Regions from separate parts of the Pelosinus sp. sgz500959 genome, predicted to be linked through region 2. Evidence: riboswitches for the same ligand, from Rfam matches in the RefSeq annotation. Region 2 holds a riboswitch; each other region holds the start of a gene.
What was found. A riboswitch is a leader RNA that binds a small molecule or an ion and turns the genes downstream of it on or off. The one in region 2 is predicted to bind S-adenosylmethionine.

Region 1 (8,018 bases), on a different contig from region 2:
AAAGATTCATAGTTAAACCAATCACTAAAGTCAGGTGGTTCCATCATATCACGGCATTCTAGAAGTAAGATTACGACTCCACCTGGTTTAACAGCCATAAAGGCATTGCCAATACTTTTCGATCCTTGATACAAATTGATATCTTTCGGGAATCCGCCAGCAGATGCAATCACTACATCAGCCTTGCCATTCACTGTTACACCAAATATTTCTTGAGCTGTCTTGCAACCATCTAACCAAGCTTCATACCAATGGCCAGCAACAAAACGTGCAAACTGTCCATTTGGTGTAAAGACAGCATTTAATAAAAATGCTGGTTTAAGTAACGCTGCCATTTCAGTTAAGTCTGCATGCATCGGGTTATTTTCTAACTTACCTGCGATGCATTCTTGGCTAACACCTTGCCCAACTTCACTATGCAGACACAAACTATGATTGGATTGAATGGTTTTATAAGAAGCAATACCAGGGACAATGGACTTGCGACCGCCGCCAAAACCTGCCATTAAATGATGAACAATCCCACCAGTCAAAATGACTTTATCAGCATTGACTGCATGTTTGTTTAAACTGACCTCATTACCGCGAGAGGTTTTTCCAATATGAACAAAGTCATCTTCTGTAGGAGCATAACTTTGCAAAATAGTAATCCGCTCTACAATCTCTTGCCCAAAAGTCAATATATTTTCCTCATGGGTATGATGACGATGAGCCCCTAAGGCAACAATAAGTGAAACATCAGCATCAGGTATACCTGCTGCATTCAGTTCATTTAATAAGGTGGGTAAAAATAAATCGTGCCGCACCCATTTACGTGTGATATCACTGGCAATGATGACAACCTTATCACCTGCCTGCACAACCTCTTTTAAGGGCGGCGTACCAATTGGATGATTTAAGACCTCTTTAACCGCAGCCTCTACATCCGTGACAGGTATAGCTGGTTTACCATCAACAACATTGATTACACGTTCTTCCGGCAAATTAATTGTTACTTCTTGATCGCCAAAACCAAAAGAAAATTCTTTTAACATTTATCTCTCTCCTATGCAACTTTTTCGTGGTTATTGCTTTTTTTTAAAACCAAAGGAACATCTGGCTTAACGACAAGCCACGCAATGATGCCAACTACAGCCGAACCAGCAGTTGCTAAAATAGCCGCCTGCCAGCCGTAATTCGTAGCAATCCACGCTGTCACTGTTGGAGCAGCAATCCCACCAATATTACCCCAACAATTCATCCAACCAGATACTGATCCGACAAACTTACCACCAATATCAATGCAAGCCGCCCATGACGCATTAAAAGTGAAACCTAAAGAACCCAATGATATTGTAAGCCACAATACATTCATCCAAGGAACAGTAGCTACAGCCCCAAGATACAGGGTAATACAGCATAAAATAAGTCCACCAATACCAAATAAGGTTCTAGCCTTATGTTTCGATACACCAGCAGAAACTAATTTATCACTCACAACGCCGCTGACCATTGTGACTGCACATAAGGCGGCCCATGGAAATGATGCAGCAATCCCCATACTCTTCATCGAAAAGTTTTGCGCTTCCATTAAGTAAAGTGGTAGCCATGCCAAAAAAACATACATAATGTAATCCGTAATAAAATATTGAATACCAATCGCCCAGAACTGTGGCGATCCTAAGAAACTTTTCCATGGCGCTAATTCTTTGTCAACTTCTTGACTTTGCCCTTCCTCGATATAATCAGCTTCAGCGGAGTTGACAAATCGACTGTTACGAGGAGAATCAACAGCTAAATAATACCAAAGAGCAGCTAGCACTACGCCCACTACACCAAAAATAATAAAAACAGAGCGCCACCCAAAAGCCATCATTAAGGCCACTGTAATGGATGGACCAACTACAGGCCCAAAAAATACACCACTCAACATAAATGAAGAGGCTCGCCCTTTTTCGGCTCCGTTAAACCAACGATACATAAACCGTCCCAAAGAAGGAGCCATGGGTCCTTCGCCCACACCAAAAAGCGCACGTACAATGGCAAAAGAAGTAAAGCTATTACAAAATGCTGTAGCTGATGTAAAGACCGACCACCAAATAGCTGCGATCGCTAATACTCGCCGATGACCGAAATACTCTGACATAATTCCGCCAGGTATTTGCATCAAAGAATATCCAACAAAAAAAGCAGTTTGCATTAACCCCATATTAATTTTGTCAAAACCAAATTCTTGCATAATGGTTGGAGTGGCTACTGATAAGTTTACACGATCCATATAAGAAATGAAACTAATAAAAAACATAAGTATTGCTAAATTCCACCGAAATTTTGTAGGACCCTCGTTCATAAAAAAACCTCCTCATTAATAAAATAAGCCCCTTACATAAAGTCGCAAACAAACGACCTCCCGTCAGGGCTTTCACCGTCCTCCTATACACGTATACACATGCATTACACCGTTATGTCCTTATTAGAAAGACTAAAATCGTTAATTTTTATTATAATATGGGTGAATTTACATGTCAACTCTTAAAATTTCTAATTTTTTTCCATTTAAATTGTGCTTGACATACAAATTAAGACCATGCTAAAATTATCAACAATAACTACATAGATTCATCAAGAGTTAGCTGAGGGATTGGCCCAATGAAGCTACGGCAACCATTGCAACATGCAAAAAGGTGCCACTTCCAACAGGAATGTTTCCTGACAGATGAAGATCGCGATTACATCAAATCCTCTTCATAATTGTGAAGAGGATTTTTTAGTACAAAGGAGTCGATAATATGAATAATGAACACTCTAAGCAAAATGCAGTACGGTACGCTTCCGAGAAAGCTAGTCGCTTTACTGAATCAGTGATTCGGGAAATGTCTCGCATTGCGACTGCCCACAATGCTATCAATCTAGCACAAGGTTTTCCTGATTTCCCCGCATCGGATGAAATCAAACAAGCAGCAGTTACAGCGATCCTAGAAGACCACAATCAATATGCCATTACCTGGGGCACTAAGTCCCTTCGCGATGCAATTGCTCTTAAAAACAAACGAGATTACGGTATCGAGCTTGATCCTGAGCGACAGATTACAGTGTGTTGCGGTTCGACAGAAGGCATGGTAGCCACCTTGCTCGCTACTGTCAATCCAGGAGACGAAGTCATTATTTTTCAACCTTTTTATGAAAATTACGGTCCTGACGCAATCCTATGTGGGGCAACGCCAAAATATGTACAACTCCATCCTCCTGAATTTAACTTTAATGTAGACGAATTAACAGCCGCTTTTTCTGAACGTACAAGGGCCATTATCATCAATACCCCTAATAATCCAACAGGTAAAGTTTTTAATCGAGAAGAATTAACCCTCATTGCTAACTTATGCATCAAATATGATGTCTTAGCAATTACGGATGAAATCTATGAACACATTATCTATGATGACGCGCAGCATATCCCTCTTTATTCCTTACCTGGCATGGCTGAACGCACTATTACTATTAACAGTATTTCTAAAACTTACAGCGTCACTGGCTGGCGTATCGGTTACGTCATTGCTTCCCCACAGATTAGTCAATCCATACGCAAAATGCATGATTTTCTTACAGTGGGCGCTGCGGCTCCCTTACAGGTAGCTGCGGCTCATGCTTTGGGCTTTGCTGAGAGTTATTACCAAAAACTTATTAGTTTTTATGCTCAGCGTCGGGATTTCATGTTAAAGGAATTGACTGCGATTGGATTTCAATGTGCTAGGCCCTCAGGTGCCTATTATATTATGGCTGATATTGCTCCCTTTGGTTGGAAAAATGACATTGACTTTGCCCGCTACTTAGCAGAAAAAGTGGGAGTCGCTGTCGTACCTGGTTCAAGTTTTTATAAAGAAGATGCCAATGACAAACATCGGTTCATACGTTTTTGCTTTTGCAAACAATTTTCAACACTAGAGGCAGCTATGGAACGATTACAAAAACTAAAATAAATGGAGGTATAGTTATGAAAAAGTCACTTAAACTCATTGCCCTTTTGGTAGTTCTCATCGTTACCCTTGGTTTAGCTGGATGCAGTCAACAAAGCAGTACACCAAAAGTAGAAAAAACACTAAAAGTCGGCGTAACAGCTGGTCCTCATGCAGAAGTCATGGATGTTGTAAAAAAAGTCGCCGAGAAAGACGGTCTAAAAATTGAAATTGTTGAATTCAATGATTATATCCAACCCAACGTCGCATTAAATCAAGGTGACATTGACGTAAATAGCTTTCAACACCAACCTTATCTTGATAATATCATCAAAGATCGTAAATATGAAATTGTATCTGTAGCCAAAACTGTCATTTTCCCAATGGGCATTTACTCCACTAAAATTAAGAATATCAAAGAATTGCCTGAAGGATCGATTGTAGCCATTCCAAATGATCCAACAAACGGAGGCCGCGCCTTACTGCTACTTGAAAGTAATAATTTGATCAAATTGAAACCAGGAGCCGGCCTCAAAGCTGCTGTTACAGATATTATTGAAAACCCTAAAAAAATCGTAATCAAAGAGCTCGATGCGGCTCAAATTCCTCGTTCCCTTGCTGATATTGATCTGGCCGCTATCAATACAAACTACGCTATCACTGCCGGTCTAGTCCCAACTAAAGATGCCATCGCAATTGAAGACATCAATTCTCCTTATGCAAATATTATCGCTGTACGCACTAAGGACAAAGAGGACCCTGCAATCCAAAAACTAATTAAAGCCTACCATTCCGATGAAGTAAAAGCTTTTATAAAAGACCACTTTAAAGGTTCAGTCGCAGTCGGCTGGTAAGAAATTAAAGTAATTTCCAGCCTTCAATGCGTAAACTTTTTATCCCAAGAAAATTTCCTAATCCAATCACCAACGGGTAATGTATATGAAAATTTTTAGGTAGATAAACCTGAATTTCATTCATCATCACCAACGTATAATCCCTTATTTCTCGCGGTTCACCAATCTCAATCGATGGACCAAAATTAACACGACCACAACACATGGCTGCCCCGTTACCATGCAATACATGAATACATCCACCCTTTGTTAAGATATAATCGCGGGCTTTATCGTTAATCGTAATCACATGATCGCCTCTTTTCTTTATTCTTCAATATTATTATTCTAACATAATTGAAGGATTTAGCTAACAAAAGGCGAAAAGTTATAGTATTGCGATTAGCAAAAATCAGGAAATCATTCATCTTAAGGAGGATAATTATGTTCGCATTGAATTTTCAATCACCAAACCATGAAAAGCTACTCATTTCTCGCACAAAAAACTGTACTATCCGCTTAGGGGATATAAGAGATTCATATCCTGAAAGCTCAATTGTATCCATTACTTTTGGGAAAAAATTTAGCCCTAAAAGAAAACTTTACTCAGCCATTGTTGACAAAGTTTGTATCAAGAAATTTTCTCAACTTAATACTGGTGATTTAGATCATCAGAATCCTGAAATCAAAACAGTCGATGAATTAATCATCTTCTTTGAAAAAATATATGAAAAAAGCATTTCACCGAATGATATCGTCACTGTCATTTATTTTTCTGAAATCGTTGAAGACTAATCATCATCGATATTAACTATTAACTTACGATAAGTCTGAATTTCCCAACATAATTCTAACTAAAACAACGCACTGGAATCTTTAAAAGGTTCCAGTGCGTTGTTTTATTAGTCGTCCTCACCAACAGAAGTTATTGCACAAAGATTAATCGTAATGTTAGTAAAACATATAGCCTCATCGCTGCCTGGAGTAAAGACTTCAACATCTGTCGCTAATACCAGCCCATCATCCACACGAGCTAGGCGTCCTTCTGCCTCAAATTGAAAGCCTCCTACAGTTCTTATGTTTATCTCTCTCTCGCCTTCTAGTCGTTTTAAAATACGAACGAGATGACGCATGTTCTCGCGAGAAACAATTTGATCACTCACCTTATCCCCCTCCTTTTTAACTTTCTTGTATTCTGTGAAATGGATTTTTACATACATTTTTCGATATTGCTACAATAATGCAAATATCAATAAAACTTAATTCTTCATCCTCAAGTGCCCCACCAGGGGTAAGTACAATAACAGATCTTTCACATGATGCTGGAAGTAAAAATAGAATACCATCTTCAATTCGATCAAGTAAACCGAAGAAGGTAAATCCATCAGCAGTGAACAATACAACATCAGTTCCGCAAGCGCACTCTAGTTCCTCGCACCAATGTCGATTGCATATGTCATCAAAAAATCCCATATGCCTTTATCCTCCTTTTTGATAGTTGTGGTTTCATTACAATCTATGCAGCTTCAATAAAAAAGTATACTAAAGTAAATTAAAAATTCATTCCATTACACACTTATTTATAGCAAAGAGGAGAGGTAACATGTCACAATCCATGTTACCTCTCCTCGATCCGCTATACTCTTTTTTTAAAATGCAAAGTTTCCGTTTTTAAATACAGGTATTTCTTTTCCTGCGGATGTAACTCCTATGATTTCAAGATCATGTGTACCGATCATAAAATCTACATGAGTCAAAGAATCATTGACTCCTAATTGATCTAACTCTTCCTTGCTCATATTTTTGCCATCTTTTATACAAATAGGGTACGCTTTACCGATTGCAAGATGGCATGATGCATTTTCATCAAATAGGGTGTTAAAATAAAGTATTTTTGCATTTGAAATGGGCGAATCATAAGGAACGAGAGCGACTTCACCCAGATAGGCAGAACCTTCATCTGTTTCAATGAGTTTTTTGAGAACTTCATATCCTTTTTCAGCAGTAAACTCTACAACCTTACCCTTTTTGAAAGTTAGAGAAAAGTTTTCAATAAGATTACCATTATAATTAAGAGGCATAGAGCTTACTACAATACCATTGGCGCCTGTTTTTTTTGGCAAGGTAAAAACTTCTTCCGTTGGCATATTGGCAATAAATTCTATGCCTTCCGTAGTATATTCTGAACCGCCAAGCCATATATGATCTGCCGGGAGTTCAATTTCTAACTCTGTGCCTAATGAATTTTTGTAACGAAGAAATTTGAATTGATGATTATTTAAAAATTCTGCACTGACTTTGAGATTTTTTTTATGCTGATCCCAAGCTGCTACAGGATCTTCCTCCTCAACACGTACCGTTTTAAAAATAGCTTCCCACAACGCCTTAATCGCTTCATCTTCTGATAAATGAGGAAATACTTTTTTAGCCCAAGACTGGGTTGGTATGGATACGACACACCAAGTATTTTTATTACTCATTAGTCTTTCTCGATATTCTTTTAATGCAATATTACTGGTTTTTTGTACTTTTGCCACACGATCAGGGTTAACGTCTTTTAAAAGTTCTGGGTCAGAAGCAGCGATACTAATAAAAGCGGCCCCTTCTTTTACATAGGATGTATAAAATGCCTTTTGCCATTCTGGAAATTCTTCAAAAACTTCTTCAGGAGCTTGTAAAAATCGAATCTTTGAAAATAATTCATCTTTCCAACTGATAACTACATCCCGCGCCCCTGTTTGATAAGCTACTTCAGCAATGGTTCTAGCAAATGGAGCACATTCAATCGGGGAAAAGATGACTAAAGTCTGCCCTTGTTGAATGTTAACTCCTGTTTTTACAATAAGATCTGCATATTTTTCTAATAAGATATGATCCATCATTGATTCCTAATGCATCTCAGATCTAAGTTGATCGAAACCATTAGTGTTCACTCCCTTCATATTAACAAGCCTTAGATTCACACTTGATAATCCTTCGACACTAGCCATCGAGTTCCTGTTATAAAAACAATATTTTTCTTTACTCAACTTGTTATTGACTCTCAAAGTCATTATTCTCTCTTTTCTATGTTTTCGATAAGATTATCTTGGCATACCCAACGTATTTTTATACATTGTCTATTTTATTAAAACATATTACAACGCAAAAAGGACCACTTTTGGTAGCCCTTTTTTATTTTTATAATGAATATTCAGCCTCAGCTTTACCTTTTTCTTTCCATGGGAAACGGATGAAAAACGTTGTGCCTTTA
Region 2 (8,018 bases):
CAATCGTAATCCCGAATACAAGTCCCAAAGCAATGATAATTGCCCATGTATCTTCTCTTTGATACCAAGGAAGTGTTGCTTGTGTTGTACCTGCCATTAAATCATCTCCTTATTTACTGTGAGTGATTAAAAAATAAAAAAGGCCTCGGACGCCCCCTATAAAGGAGACATCTTCGGCCTTTGGTTTTTCCAATCAGCTCTCGATATTGATTTTTTTTAGTATATCACCAGTATTTTCATCTGTCAATCTAAATGAAAAAATACTATATATTGGCATTCATACTTCCCATGCGGTAACCCGCTAAATCGAGAGTTACGTAAGTGAAACCGATTTCTTTCAGCCCTTCCTCAAGTATATTGGCAATTTCAGGAGCAGCAAGCCGTTCAATGTTTTCTGGCGCCACCTCAATCCTTGCAATATTGCCATGATGCCTAACCCTAACTTGTCCTGAACAAAACCTTTTTACCAATTCTTCGGCCATCTCAATTTGCTTAAGCCTCTCGGCAGTCACAGGAATACCATAGGCTACACGAGAAGATAAGCAAGCTGCGCTTAATTTATCCCAGGTCGGCAAATTCCATTCTTTTGAGATCTCCCGAATTTCCCCCTTAGTAAGACCCACTTCAAGCAAAGGACTTCGAACTTTTTCAAGTTCTTCGACAGCTTTGATTCCTGGGCGATAATCGGATAAGTCATCCGCATTTGATCCTTCAAGAATCCAGTTATACCCATGTTCTTTGGCCCAAGTGGCTAACACTGAAAAACGTTCTTTTTTGCAATGATAACAACGACTCGTTGTATTCTCTACAAAATCAGGACTATTTAATTCACTAATGTTTAAAAGGATATGCTTAATACCAATTTCTTTCGCAAGTAAAATGGCTTCATCTTTTTCACTTTCAGCCAAGGTTTCTGAAAAAGCAGTCACAGCGACTGCTTTTTCTCCCACAGCACGGAGTGCTGCTGCTGCCAAAAAACTACTATCCACACCACCTGAGAAGGCTACTACTACACTACCAAATCCACTCAATAACTCATGAAGCTCTTTGATTTTCTCCTTATTTTCTCCCATGACTTAATCCCCTTTATCTTTATTTCAAAGCGTCCCTCGCTTTTGTAACTGCATCTTCATTAAATATAGGAAAGGCTAAGGAACCCCCACAAATAGGAGGCACCTTAGCCTTCATTTATTATGATCAGCTAAATGATATTAAAATTTTTATACAGATTTACTGGCCTCTAATGCTTGCGCTAAATCTTCAATGATATCCCGGACATCTTCAATCCCAATGGACAATCGAACCATATCATCTGGTGCCCCAGCACTAGCCCGTTGCTCAGCAGTAAGTTGAGAATGAGTCGTACTTGCGGGATGGATGACCAAGGACTTGGCATCCCCTACGTTTGCAAGCAAGGAAAATAAATTCAATGAATTGATTAATTTCCGACCAGCTTCCAATCCGCCTTTAATACCAAAGGTAAAAATAGAACCTGCGCCTTTTGGCAAATATTTTTGTGCTTTTTCATAATCAGCATGGCTCGCCAGACTTGGATAACTGACCCAACTGACCTGTTCATGTTTTTCAAGATATTGAGCAACAGCCAAGGCGTTTTCAGCATGACGCTGCATACGAAGATGAAGAGTTTCTAGCCCTTGCAGAAATGCAAAACTATTGAAAGGACTTAAACAAGCACCTAAGTCGCGTAAAATTTGTACTCTCAGACGAATGATATAAGCTAAAGGTCCAAGAGCCTCTGTATATTTTAAGCCATGATAACTAGGATCTGGTTCACTGAGCAGTGGGAATTTGCCATTATTCCAGTCGAATTTTCCACTATCAATGACCAGCCCGCCCATTGAAGTTCCATGTCCACCGATAAATTTCGTCGCTGAGTGAATGACAATATCAGCACCAAAGTCGATTGGGCGACAGAGATAAGGAGTTGCAAAGGTACTATCAACAATGAGAGGAATACCATGCTTATGAGCAATTGCAGCCACCTTTTCAATATCAAGGACATCAATTTTAGGATTACCAATGGTTTCTGCATACAAAGCCTTAGTATTCGGCGTAATGGCTTTTTCAAAATTAACAGGATCACTGGGATCAACAAAATGCACTTTAATTCCTAGGCGAGGCAGGTTATAAGCAAACATATTATAAGTTCCACCATACAAAGTAGAGGAACTAACAATTTCATCTCCCGCTTGGGCAATATTGAAAATCGCTGCACTGATGGCTGCATGTCCTGAGGCAAAAGCCAAAGCGCCTACTCCACCTTCTAAAGCTGCGATCCTTTTTTCTAGTACGTCTGTCGTTGGATTCATAAGACGGGTATAAATATTGCCACTTTCTTTTAGCTCAAATAAATTGGCCGCATGTTCACTATCCCTAAAATTATAAGCTGTCGTTTGATAAATAGGCACTGCTCTTGATCCTGTAGTTGGATCTGGCTCTTGCCCTCCATGCACAGCTAATGATTCAAACCGCAAATTTTCTGGTAATGCCATTATAACACCCTCCATTTTTTGTTGATCTATATTACTAGCCTTCAGTTGACTGATCAGCTTGTTCTTCGTTTATATACCATCACCATAGAGGCCCACCAAGGCAGCAAACCGCTGTTTTTCCGTACGATCAATTTGAATGATCCGACCTTCTTTAATTACAATCACAACTTGCCCATATTCCATATTTTCAAAAGCTTCTAAAATTCTCGCCCTCACCCCTGGAATATCACAATTTTCTTTTAACCCTTGCGGTAGTTCGCAACTTTTTCCATTTAATTCCGCTGGCCTAATTTTTTCATTTCTTTCGATTTGCACTAAACGCGAATCTTGATAAATTAAAGCAACATTTCCATGAAACGTATTGTTCAAGATGGTCATAATCTGATCCATGGCACAAGGACTAACAGCATTTTTTTTTGATTTTAGTACTGTTTTATTCTCTTTTGGTAACATATAAACACCTCTACAGTCATTATTCTCAAAGAAAACTTGGCTTGCACCAAGCCTTAGTTGCCCTTGCTTGTAATCGAGAAAGTGTTATACTTTCTGATTCCAAAAATATCCCCTTTCCGAAGAAAGGGGATTCATCTACAATCGCCTTTCTCTCATCTTACAGGAAAGCTCCTGCTGGAATTAGCACCTCTGTGCAATTGCACTGGTTGCCGGGTGTCATCGGGCCATTCCCTCGACCTCTCTGGATAAGAGTAGTATGCTATTAATTTTATTATTGATAATAACATGATGCTTTATCGGTGTCAATGCTTATTAATAAATCTGTTTATAAAGAAAACTTGATTTTAATCAAGGCTCAGCAGAGAGTAAAGTCTTATAATAACGAAGGCTGTGAAGTTGAGTTCCCTTCACAGCCTCTAGATTCCCAAATCAGCTTATTTTAATTTTCCACCTTCGATAACAATATCTTCTGGGTTAAGAGTTTCTCCATACACAGGTTTTAAGGTTGCATCATAAGCTTTGTGAACAAAATTTTCTTTACCAAGAGTTTCTAATTCTGTGTTAATCCAGTTTAGGAGTTCTGCATTACCTTTTTTAACAGCAGGCGCGATGGTATCAAGACTACCTAATGTTGAAACACCTACATTAAAGCCTGCATTCTCCTTTGCCCACGCAAATAGTAAAGTATTATCATTAGACAAAGCAACGCCACGTTTATCTTTCAAAGCCTCAAAGGATTGTGTAATTTGATCAAATTTTAATAATTCTACATCTGGATGATTTTTGGTGAAATAAGTTTCAGCAGTGGTGCCTTTAACCACAATCAGTTTTTTACCTTTTAGTTGATCGACAGAAGTAATCTGCTCACCAGATGGTGACACGACACCAAGAGCAACTTTCATGTACGGATTCGCAAAATCAACTTTTTTCTTTCTGTCTTCAGTAACCGTGAAGTTTGCTAAAATAAGATCCACCTTATTAGCCTCAAGGAATTCCACTCTGCTCGCTGGTTCAGCTAATACATACTCAATCTTGGATTCATCACCAAGAAGATCTTTCGCAAATCGTTTGGCAATATAAACATCAAATCCTTGATTTTTGCCATTTGCATCCACAAAACCAAATGGAGGTTTATCACCAAATACACCGATTCTGATTACCCCACGTTTTTTGATGTCTTCAATGCTCCCCTTGGCAACTGTCTGCTCCGTTTTGGTATCAGGTGTTTTTGTAGTCGTTGTTGAACCGCAACCTGCTAATACTCCAACTAGTGCCATGGCACTCAATGCAACTGCTACTATTTTCTTTAAATTTTTCATGTAAAACTCTCCTTTTTTTTAATTAATATTGAAATATATTTAAAAATTGCCGGGCACGTTCGGTTTTGGGCGTTGTGAAAAATTCTTCTGGACCGGCAATTTCACAGACTTTCCCAAAATCAACAAATACGATCCGATCGGCAACAGATCGGGCAAATCCCATTTCGTGAGTAACAATTACCATGGTCATTCCTTGTTTGGCAAGGCCTAGTATGACATCGAGAACCTCGCGTACCATTTCAGGGTCAAGAGCTGCTGTTACTTCATCAAAAAGCATAATTTCTGGATTCATGCACAAAGCTCTCACAATCGCAATCCGTTGCTTCTGTCCTCCTGAGAGCTGGCGTGGATACGCATCTTTACGATCCAGTAAGCCTACGCGGTCAAGTAATTGTTCGGCTTGTTTCATGACTTCATCTCTGTCTCTATGTTGGACTTTTTCAGGACCTAACAAAATATTTTCAATCACTGTCATATGAGGAAACAAGTCATAGTTTTGAAAAACCATACCGATTTTTTGACGAATGTGTTGCCATTCTACATCCTTTTGTGTGAGGCTATGACCATGAAAAGTAATATCACCGCCTTGAATTTCTTCAAGGCCATTAAGGCAACGTAGAAAAGTACTTTTACCACAACCAGATGGACCGAGAATAACGACTACCTCTCCTTGATGAATGCTCAGATCAATCTGATCTAAGGCAATTTTTCCATCATATTCCTTATATAAGTTTTTTACTTCAAGCAGCACTTGATTATTTTCTTTATTAGCCATAACCTCTCCCCTAACGTTCCCATTTCATTTCTAGTTTTTTTGACCATTTTGATAACGGATAACAAATCATGAAATACAGGATAAAAATAAAACCATAAATCCAAAAAGAAGCCGTCGGAGTCTTCAAAGTTGACCGTTCAATGATTTGTTGTCCGACTTTTACTACATCAATCACACCGATCATAACAACTAGGGATGTGGTTTTTACCATTCTTGTTGCTAAATTAATGCCTCCAGGTAGCATACGCCGAATGGCTTGTGGTAACAAAATATACCGATAGATACCCCAAAAATTAAGACCAAGAGCTTTGGCTGATTCGATTTGATGTCGTGGCAAAGATTCTAATGCCCCTCGTACAATATCGCCCATTTCCGCAGCCCCCCAGAGACTGAATACAACAACGGCAACCACTTCACCACTAATATGAATATCAAAAATTCTTGTAACCCCAAAATAAACAATAAATAACCAAACAAGAATGGGAATGATTCGAAAAAATTCTAAATAAATCCGATAGAGATAACGTATGATCTTTGACTTCGATGTTGTAAGTAGGCCTAATAAGATCCCCAGTACCGATCCAATCACAATAGAAAGAAAAGCAATACCAGCTGTCATCAGTAAGCCACCAAATAACCGCTCTAAGTTAATTCCTTCAAAAAGGATATTAATTCCCAAATTCTGCATATCGCACCTTCCTTTCCAACCAGTTCAGGCATAGAGATAAGGGTAAAATCATCATCAAATAAGCCGTAACCAGCATGAATAAAGACTCAACAGTTTGGTAGTACATCCCGATTAAATCTTGTGTTAAATTCATGAGATCGGGTATCGCGATCGCTCCTACGATGGATGTTTCTTTTAACAAAAAAATACAATTAGCACCCACTGCAGGTATTGTAACCGAAAATGCTTGTGGTAAAATAATATATCTAAAAAGCTGAATTTTCGTTAGCCCGATACTAAGGCCAGATTCAATTTGTATTTTGCTGACTGATTCGATGCCACCACGGAATGCTTCTGCCATATAGCTTCCACCCAGAAATGATATACCAAGAATAGCACAAGTATTTTCACTCATCGTCAGACCGAATTTAGTAAAACCATAGTACAAAAAGAATAATTGGATCAACAAAGGTGTATTACGAGAAACTTCGATGTACACCCGTACAAGTTTTTCAATTCCCCTTACCCGATAATATAATATAGCGCTACATAAAAGCCCTAGGATCAATGATACTACAATTCCTCCCGCAGCAAGTTTCAAAGTAAGCCAAGCTGCTTTTTGATATAAGGGTATATTACTGATAATAAATTCCCAATTAAGATTCATGAATTCACCTCCTACTTTCTATTATTTGATTTGTTCTAATCTCAAATTGATAACCAATCATAAATAAATAAAAAAGGCCAAAGTATCCCCTAAGAGGAAACTTTAGCCTTCAGTGTTTCTGACCAGCTATGTTATGTATTTATTAAAAGGATACAATATAATAAATTCCGTGTCAAGAGGATCTTTTATAAACTATCACCAGGTTGTAAAGTAGGTACACTCACTTTAACCGTATCTGGATATTTTAGTCCACTACCAGTATTCAGCATAACTATTTTCTCATTCTCTTGGATCCAACCCGACTTCACTAACTCTTTAACAGCTGCTAAATTAGCTGCACCTTCTGGACAAATAAAGAGTCCTTCTTGGCTTGCCAATTCGGCTTGATTGCTGAGAATTTTCTCATCAGATATCGCGATTGCGCACCCACTAGTCTGATAAAGAGCGTCTAATACGAGGAAATCTCCGAGCGCTTTTGGAACTGTGATACCAAAGGCGACTGTCGTAGCATCAGACCAGAAATCCGATGCTTTTGCATTTTCTTGCCAAGCTTTTACAATTGGAGCACAACCTGTAGCCTGCACAGCAACTAAACGCGGCATTTTATCGCCAATCCAACCAATTTCACGTAGTTCTAACAAAGCTTTATAAATACCAATTAAACCTACGCCGCCGCCAGTAGGATATAAAATGACATCTGGAACTTCCCAATTAAATTGTTCAGCAATTTCAAGCCCCATAGTCTTCTTACCTTCAATCCGATAAGGTTCTTTAAGGGTCGATGCATCCATCCATCCATATTTATCAACGGCACCGGCTACTATTTTACCAGCATCGCTGATTAATCCGTTTACCAAATACAATTGAGCCCCTGCAATTGCACACTCATTACGAGTAATCATCGGCGCATCAATTGGCATAATAATATTCGCTTCAATACCGGCTTTGGCTGCATAAATAGCCCATGCTGCGCCAGCATTTCCATTTGTCGGCATGCCTAGTTTTTTTACGCCAAGTTCTTTGGCTCTTGAAACTCCAACGGCAGCCCCTCGAGATTTAAAGGTACCACCTGGATTCATTCCTTCATCTTTCAAATAAAGATCAGATAACCCTAGTTTTTTTCCGAGTTTCTTAAGATGAAGCAAAGGCGTCATTACCTCACCAAGAGAAATGACTTCTTCTGGATTTGAAAGAGGCAGTAATTCTCGATATCGCCATAAATTTTCCCTACGACCAACTAAATCTTCTTTTTTCAATTTTCTTTTAATCTCAGCAAGATTGTATCGTACCAATAAGGGCGCACCACAAGCAGTACACAATTGAACAAGTTGATTATGATCATATTGAATATTACATTTTGGACATTCTAAATGAGTTACATACATTTAAATCCCTCACTCTAATTTTTTTGCTCTTAGTCCTGTTTTTTAAGCTAATCTTTGTTTGAAAAAATTATTTTTATTTCTTTGGGGTACTAAATTACAAAAAAAACAAGACTAAAAGTATTGCAAATACTCTTAGTCTTTGGTTATTCCAATCAACTAATGTTTCTATTATTCCCATGTATTAAATATATGGTACATCACAATTATGAATTTGTCAAATAAGATTACTTCATGATCAT
Region 3 (8,018 bases), on a different contig from region 2:
ATTAAAAGAATTATTCAAGAAGCTCGCGATCGAGGAATGCTTGTTGACGCAACTTATGGACGACGTACGCGAGCCGTTATTATCACTGATAGCGATCATGTCATTTTGTCAGCCGTACAACCAGAAACAGTAGCACATCGCCTGGTAAATAAAGAGACTAGTGATGATAATGCTGCCGAGTAGTCAGTATTGAAAGGAGCAGCATAGATGGCGAAACAAGGGATTTTAATTGTACTTTCTGGTCCTTCTGGAGCAGGTAAGGGTACAATTTGTCAAGAATTGCTGCGTAGTGATCCTGAATTAAATTACTCTATCTCTGCAACAACTCGAGCACCGCGTGTGGGAGAACAGAATGGGGTTAACTATTGGTTTGTTTCACACGCAGAGTTCCAACAGATGATTGAAAAAGATGAGTTATTGGAATGGGCTGAAGTTTATGGTAATTTTTATGGAACTCCTTATCAACATATTGCAGAACTTTTAAATAATGGTAAAGATGTTGTACTAGAGATTGATACACAGGGAGCTACGCAAATTAAGAAAAAATTTCCACAAGGTGTATGTATTTATATTGTTCCGCCATCATTAGATGAACTGGCCAAACGTATTCATAAGCGTGGAACAGATAGCCTAGAAAATATAAAAACTCGATTAGGTTCAGCAAATGATGAATTAACTCATGTACATAATTATCATTATGTAGTTGTAAATGATGAAGTGCAACGTGCAGCTAAAAAAGTTGCTGCCATTATTATTGCGGAAAAATGTCAAGTTAACCGTAATATGAATATAATTGAAAATATTTTAATTGAATCTAAATAATAAATTTTTAGGGGGACTATCATGATTAATCCATCAATCGATACCTTGGTAACTAAAGTTGATAGTAAATATACTTTGGTGGTACTTGCGGCCAAAAGAGCACGTGAAATTATGGACGGTTCTCCGTCTTCAGTCGATAGTAAATCAAATAAACAAGTCACGATTGCCTTAGAAGAAATAGCACAAGATAAAATCACTTATGAGCGAACGAAAAGTGGCATAAAATAGGAGGACTACATGTTGCAAGGAAAGAATGTTGTTGTTGGAGTAGCAGGTGGCATTGCTGTTTATAAAGTGGTGGACGTTGTTAGCCGACTTAAAAAACAGGGAGCTAATGTGTATGTTATTATGACTCAATCAGCGGCAAACTTTGTTACACCTTTGACTTTCCGTGAAATAAGTGGACATCCCGTTGTGGTCGATATGTGGGCTGAGACGACAAATTGGAATGTTGAACATATTGCACTGGCGAGCTGTGCTGATTTATTTTTGCTGGCTCCTGCTACTGGAAATATGATTGGTAAGATTGCCAATGGCATCGCTGATGATATGTTGTCAACGACAGTGATGGCGACGACAGCTCCTGTATTGCTCGCACCTGCAATGAATACAAACATGTATTTGAACCCTATTGTTCAACAAAACATTACGAAATTAACTCAGCTAGGATATCATTTTATTGAACCCGGCTGTGGTATGTTGGCATGTGGTACAGAAGGAGTCGGACGTTTACCTGAGCCAGAAGCGATTGTGGCAAAAGTGATCGACATGTTCAATTGTAAAAAAGATTTTGCGGGCAAGAAAGTATTAATTACTGCTGGTGGTACTCAAGAAGCCATTGATCCTGTACGTTATATCGGTAATCGTTCGAGTGGTAAAATGGGATATGCCATAGCTAAAGCTGCTGTTAGTAGAGGGGCGGAAGTGACTCTTATATCAGGGCCTACTCATTTAACACCACCTGTTGGCGTTACCTTTCAATCAGTTGAGTCCGCTGCGCAAATGCGAGACGCAGTTCTCTCTCATTACTCTGATAGTGATATCGTAATCAAAGCGGCGGCAGTGGCTGATTATCGCCCCCAAACGATGAGTCCTAATAAAATAAAGAAAAATAGTGCTACATTAGAACTGGTACTAGAAAAAAACCCAGATATCTTATTTGAGCTTGGTCAATTAAAGAAACACCAAATTTTAGTTGGCTTCGCAGCTGAAACTCAGCAATTATTAGTTCATGCTCAAGAAAAGCTCACTCGAAAAAATTTAGATATGATTGTGGCTAATGACATTACATTGCCCGGGGCTGGATTTAATGTTGATACCAATATTGCCAAGTTAATTTATCGAGATGGTCATATAGAAGAGCTAAGTAAAATGTCAAAAGAAGAACTGGCAGAGATTATTTTGGATCGAATTTGCATATAATAGTAAAAAAAGATTGATTTTATTGAAGTTATAAATTAAAATTTAGTTTAGCAATTAAAATTTTATATACTCATCAAGAGATGGTGGAGGGATTGGCCCGATGAAACCGCGGCAACCATTTGGATTTTCCGAAAACGGTGCCAATTCCTGCGGCGTGATCCGCAAGATGGGGAGAGTGAAGTTCACGCTCCCTTTAGGGAGTTTTTTTTTTATTACAAAACAGGAGGAATCAGTTATGGAAAAAAAACGTGTATTATTTACTTCAGAGTCAGTTACAGAAGGTCATCCTGATAAAATGGCGGATCAAATTTCCGATAGTGTATTAGATGCAATTATGGCAAAAGATCCTATGGGCAGAGTTGCTTGTGAAACTCTTGTTACGACAGGGCAAGTTCATGTAGTTGGGGAAATCACCACAAATTGTTATGTTGATATTCCAAGACTTGTACGTGAAACAATTAAAGATATCGGCTATACACGCGCTAAATTTGGCTTTGATGGTGATACTTGCGGAGTGCTTATTTCAATTGGTGAGCAGTCTGCTGATATTGCGATGGGTGTTGATCAATCACTAGAATCTAAAAAAGGTGAAAAAGATGATGTAGAAGCCATTGGAGCTGGTGATCAGGGGATGATGTTTGGTTATGCAACCAATGAAACTCCAGAGTACATGCCATTGACCATATCTCTTGCTCACAAATTAGCACGCCGTTTATCTGAAGTACGCAAAACAGATGAATTGGATTACTTACGTCCCGATGGTAAAACTCAGGTTACAGTCGAGTATGAAGATGGTAAACCAGTTCGTGTTGATACCATTGTTATTTCAACACAACATGGTCCTGATGTTGAGCTCACGACCATTGAAAAAGATATGATTGAAAAAGTAATTATTCCAATTGTGCCAGCAGAATTGCTGGATGATAAAACAAAATATTATATTAATCCGACTGGTCGTTTTGTCATTGGTGGTCCACAAGGTGATGCTGGACTTACAGGGCGCAAGATCATTGTTGATACTTACGGTGGTATGGCACGTCATGGTGGCGGAGCATTCTCTGGTAAAGATTGTACAAAAGTAGATCGTTCAGCTGCTTATGCTGCTCGTTATGTAGCTAAAAATGTAGTTGCTGCGGGACTTGCTGATAAATGTGAGATTCAATTAGCTTATGCAATTGGTGTTGCGCAGCCAGTGTCGATCATGGTGGAAACTTTTGGAACGGCTAAAGTCGAAGAAAGTTTAATCGCCACTTTAATTAAAAAACATTTTGATTTACGTCCAGCAGGCATTATTAAGGCTTTAGATTTACGTCGTCCTATTTATCGTCAAACTGCTGCTTATGGACATTTTGGTCGTACTGATATTGATTTACCTTGGGAGCACACTGATAAAGCTGAAATTATGCGTAAAGAAGCGAATCTTTAATTTTAAGAATAGGAAGAATATATGTAACATATGTAAAGAAGGGGACTCAGTGAGATCCCCCTTCTTTTACTTTACAGAATCAGAGCGATACAGGAAGTGTGTCTGTATCAAAGAACTTGATTTTCTTATAGTATGAAAATCACATTGAATGGTGGTAAATATGGAACGTATAGCTCACATTTTAGTAAATATTGCAACGAGAAGTATCAATAAGACATTTTCATATGTCGTCCCAACCCATTTAGATTATGTTGGCGCAGGTTGGCGTGTTGTAGTTCCTTTTGGCAATCGTAAATTAGAAGGTTTTATTATTGATGTGACTGAGGGGCAATACCCTAGCCAGGATGATTTAAAACCTATTTTAGATATATTGGACAATGATATATGGTTTGATGAAAATATGATGAACACCGCTAAGTGGATCAGTGAATATTATGTATGTAATTTAGTTGATGCAATGCGGTTATTTATTCCAGGAAAATCAGGCGTTAAGAGTGTGACAACTTATCGTGTGGCTGATGATATTGATGTTGATAAGGTTCTTGCCAGTTTGGGCGTAAAATCCATAGAAGCTTGTCAGGTTTTTATGTATATCAATCAACATCCTTCCGTTAACTCAGCTAAACTTGAAAAACAGTTTGGTGCGTCAGTTTTAAAAATAGTGCGTTATTTGGTGCGTAAACATGTCGTTATAGGAGAAGCTGTTATGAAAAAAACAGCCTCTCATCGCTACAAGAATCTTATACGTTTAGCCACGAATCAGCAAGTCGATCATGCTTTTATTGAACAATATAAACGCAAACCAGCACAAGCTCGTTTACTAACTTATTTAATGGCTCATGATCAACTTGCATATGATGAATTTAAAAACAACAATATGAGTTATGATGCGGCTCGAAAATTGATAGAAGAAAAAGTTCTGGTTCTGGAAAAGGTTCAGGTTATACGTGATAGCTATGCTGATGTACGTGGGGCAAGAACTCAGGTATCATTAACAATAGAGCAACAACAGGTTTTGGCGTCAATTAAACCTAAAATGCAAGCTAAAGAATATCACTCTTTTTTACTCCATGGTATTACGGGGAGTGGTAAAACACAGGTATATATTGAAGCAGTAGCGCTGGCTAGACAAAATCATCGTCAGGCCATTGTTCTGGTTCCGGAAATCGCCTTGACGAGCCAAATTGTTTCTCGATTTAAAGCTCGATTCGGTGATGATGTCGTTGTGATGCATAGTAAATTATCTACAGGTGAACGGTATGATGCATGGCAACGTCTGCGCACTAAACAAGCGGGGATTGTGATTGGTGCACGTTCAGCGGTGTTTGCTCCCCTTCCTGATCTAGGAATCATTATTATGGATGAAGAACATGAGTTTACCTATAAACAGGAAGAAGCACCTCGTTATCATACGAGGCAAGTGGCTCTTAGGCGAGCTCAATTAGCAAATGGAGTTGTGATTATGGGAAGTGCAACTCCAGCAGTTGAAACTTATTATGAAGCACTGCATGAGAAGCATACTTTGTTATCCATGTCCAAACGTATTGCTGGAGCCTTGTTGCCTGAGGTGACTATTGTTGATATGCGAGAAGAGCTTCGCCAGAAACGGCGTAGTGTGATTTCACTGCCATTACAGGAATTGTTAGCTGAGACGATTAGTTCTGGCGAGCAGGCTATTATTTTACTCAACCGTCGAGGTTATGCTACTTTTGTCATGTGTCGTGAATGTGGGCATATTGTAAAGTGTAAGCATTGTGATATCTCTCTTGTTTATCATGCGGTCGGCAATACATTACGTTGTCATTATTGTCAGTCTGTAGAGTCTACGCCAACGACTTGTCCAGCATGCAGTAGCCCCTATATTCGTTTTTTTGGAACTGGTACACAAAAGTTAGAAGAAAATTTGGAGAAAATGTTTCCAAGTATACGTACGATCAGGATGGATCAAGATACAACTGGTGGTAAAATGGCCTATGATCGTATTTTAGATGGATTTGCTAAAGGTGAATATGATGTTTTGCTTGGTACGCAAATGGTGGCAAAAGGTCATGATGTTAAAAATGTCACTGCAGTTGGCATTATCGCTGCAGATAGTATATTGAATTTGCCGGATTTTAGAGCCGCAGAGCGTGTTTTTTCCTTGCTAACGCAAGCAGCTGGTCGTGCAGGACGCGGCGATAAACCTGGGAAAGTCGTAGTTCAGACCTATAATCCTGAGCACTATGCAGTACAAGCAGGAGCCGCACATGATTATCAGGCTTTTTACGATGTAGAAATTGGTTATCGTCAAGGACTTGGTTATCCTCCTTATGGGCAAATTCTTAAGTTAACCATGCAAGCAGATCAAGAGAGCAAGGCGCGGAGTCAAGCAGAGATGATTATCAATGAATTGAAATCCATGTTAGATCAAGAGAAGAATATTGAGGTCATAGGACCTTTTCCTGCACCAGTTGCTAAGATCAAAGATGTTTTTCGCATGAATATCGTAATAAAAACAGTTGATCTGATTCATGTTAAGTCAGCCATTGTTGCCATGGGGTTGACGGTGCGTACAGATGTAGTGATTGATGTGGAGCCAATTAGTATTATGTAGAGATTTTGTTTAAGTTAAGCATGGATTTTTACATGTTTTTGTGATAGAATTTGGCATGATTTATAATTTTTTTTTGGAGGGCTATGATGACAGTTCTGGAAATAAGAAAAGCTGGTGATACGATCTTAAAAGATACAGCCCAGCCAGTAATAAAAATCGATAAAAAAATTAGAAAACTTCTTGACGATATGGTTGAAACCATGGAGAAGGCTGATGGCGTAGGGTTAGCTGCACCACAAGTTGGGGTGTCATTACGCGTGATTGTTCTTGATGTAGGTGATGGACTTATTGAATTAATCAATCCAGTGATTACTGCTAGTTCTGGTTGTGAGCTAGGTACTGAAGGTTGTTTGAGCATTCCTGGAGTATTTGGCGAAGTCGAGAGATTTGCTGAAGTCACAGTGGAAGGATTAAATCGTTTTGGTAAAAAAGTTAAAATTACAGGAACTGGTTTGCTGAGCCGAGCTTTGCAACATGAGATTGATCATCTTGAAGGTGTATTATTTATTGAAAAATCAAAAACCATTCATAAGGGGCCATGATGATGTCAAAGTTACGTATCGTATTTATGGGGACGCCAGATTTTGCCGTCCCATGTTTAGATCAATTGGTTGCTGAAGGCCATCACGTTGTTGCAGTGGTTACTCAACCTGACCGTCCTAAAGGTCGGGGACAAAAACTGGCCCAGTCACCAGTTAAGGAAGCTGCACTTGCTTATGGTTTTCCTGTCCTGCAGCCGAATAAGGTAAGAGAAATAGAGTTTCAAATGGAGTTATCGCTGCTAAAACCTGATTTGATTGTCGTTGTGGCATTTGGACAGTTGTTGCCAAAAGTGATGTTAGATCTACCACCTCTAGGTTGTATTAATGTACATGCCTCCTTATTACCTTATTATCGTGGAGCAGCACCGATTCATTGGTCGGTCATTAACGGCGAAAAGCTGACTGGTGTAACAACCATGTATATGGATGTAGGCATGGATACTGGTGATATGATTCTAAAGGATGAAGTACCTATCCAAGAAAATGAAACAACAGGCATGATTCATGATAAACTAAAAGAAAGTGGTGCGGCGCTGCTTGGCAAAACACTACAGCTCATTGTAGACGGCAAGGCACCACGTATTGAGCAAAATCACGAACAGGCTACCTATGCATCAATGTTACATCGGGAAGTGGAAGCGATTGATTGGAATCGTTCTGCTATTGATATTCATAATTTAGTACGCGGCCTTAATCCTTGGCCTGGGGCTTATTGTTCCTATCAAGATAAGAATTTAAAAACCTGGCAGACGCGGGTTTGTCAAAGTGAAGAACTAACGAGTTTGCCAGGTCGAGTAGCAAAAATCACGGCTGATGGTTTTGTGATCGAAACAGGGGACGGTATGCTCGAAGTGTTAGAAGTTCAACCTGCTAGTAAACGTCGGATGAGTGGAAAAGATTTTGTATGCGGTTATGGTATTGTGATTGGCGATATATTGAAATAGAGGGTGAATAGTAATGATTGAGGTGATGGTTCGTCCGAAGAAAAGACTGTTTCTAGCATTAATACTTGCTAGTTTGTGTTTAGCCAGCCTTTCCACTTATGGATTGTGGATGGTGAGTTTTCCAGGACTCGCAAATATTAGTGAATATTTGCCGGTGATTCTTGGAATGTTATTGGCACTGGTCCTATTGTTCATTGGAGTTGGAATTGGTGGTATTATTTTGACGATTTTAGGATTTTCAACCTTAGCTTTTTTTCAAGGACCTGCAT

Region 1: linked by a shared signal. The riboswitch ahead of ACAN52_RS11505 (pyridoxal phosphate-dependent aminotransferase) and the one ahead of ACAN52_RS06525 (DUF2292 domain-containing protein) in region 2 are both predicted to bind S-adenosylmethionine.
Region 3: linked by a shared signal. The riboswitch ahead of metK (methionine adenosyltransferase) and the one ahead of ACAN52_RS06525 (DUF2292 domain-containing protein) in region 2 are both predicted to bind S-adenosylmethionine.

What each region holds. Positions count from the first base shown of each region.
Region 1 is NZ_JBGJZL010000006.1:194,218-202,235, forward strand. It holds gene larA (nickel-dependent lactate racemase) at 1-1,034, opposite strand, end outside; gene ACAN52_RS11500 (MFS transporter) at 1,046-2,329, opposite strand; SAM riboswitch class I at 2,596-2,702, shown strand; gene ACAN52_RS11505 (pyridoxal phosphate-dependent aminotransferase) at 2,769-3,956, shown strand; gene ACAN52_RS11510 (MetQ/NlpA family ABC transporter substrate-binding protein) at 3,971-4,786, shown strand; gene ACAN52_RS11515 (CC/Se motif family (seleno)protein) at 4,791-5,075, opposite strand; gene ACAN52_RS11520 (ASCH domain-containing protein) at 5,210-5,560, shown strand; gene ACAN52_RS11525 (hypothetical protein) at 5,668-5,928, opposite strand; gene ACAN52_RS11530 (hypothetical protein) at 5,945-6,238, opposite strand; gene ACAN52_RS11535 (aminopeptidase) at 6,415-7,647, opposite strand; gene ACAN52_RS11540 (nitrogen regulation protein NR(II)) at 7,946-8,018, opposite strand, start outside.
Region 2 is NZ_JBGJZL010000003.1:347,055-355,072, reverse strand. It holds gene ACAN52_RS06540 (YeiH family protein) at 1-97, opposite strand, end outside; gene larE (ATP-dependent sacrificial sulfur transferase LarE) at 264-1,073, opposite strand; gene ACAN52_RS06530 (homocysteine synthase) at 1,221-2,513, opposite strand; gene ACAN52_RS06525 (DUF2292 domain-containing protein) at 2,583-2,966, opposite strand; SAM riboswitch class I at 3,116-3,218, opposite strand; gene ACAN52_RS06520 (cysteine ABC transporter substrate-binding protein) at 3,401-4,285, opposite strand; gene ACAN52_RS06515 (amino acid ABC transporter ATP-binding protein) at 4,308-5,060, opposite strand; gene ACAN52_RS06510 (amino acid ABC transporter permease) at 5,071-5,748, opposite strand; gene ACAN52_RS06505 (amino acid ABC transporter permease) at 5,729-6,394, opposite strand; gene ACAN52_RS06500 (threonine synthase) at 6,580-7,779, opposite strand.
Region 3 is NZ_JBGJZL010000002.1:97,878-105,895, forward strand. It holds gene remA (extracellular matrix/biofilm regulator RemA) at 1-183, shown strand, start outside; gene gmk (guanylate kinase) at 208-822, shown strand; gene rpoZ (DNA-directed RNA polymerase subunit omega) at 844-1,050, shown strand; gene coaBC (bifunctional phosphopantothenoylcysteine decarboxylase/phosphopantothenate--cysteine ligase CoaBC) at 1,060-2,244, shown strand; SAM riboswitch class I at 2,312-2,417, shown strand; gene metK (methionine adenosyltransferase) at 2,480-3,670, shown strand; gene priA (primosomal protein N') at 3,831-6,263, shown strand; gene def (peptide deformylase) at 6,350-6,805, shown strand; gene fmt (methionyl-tRNA formyltransferase) at 6,808-7,749, shown strand; gene ACAN52_RS03205 (DUF116 domain-containing protein) at 7,763-8,018, shown strand, end outside.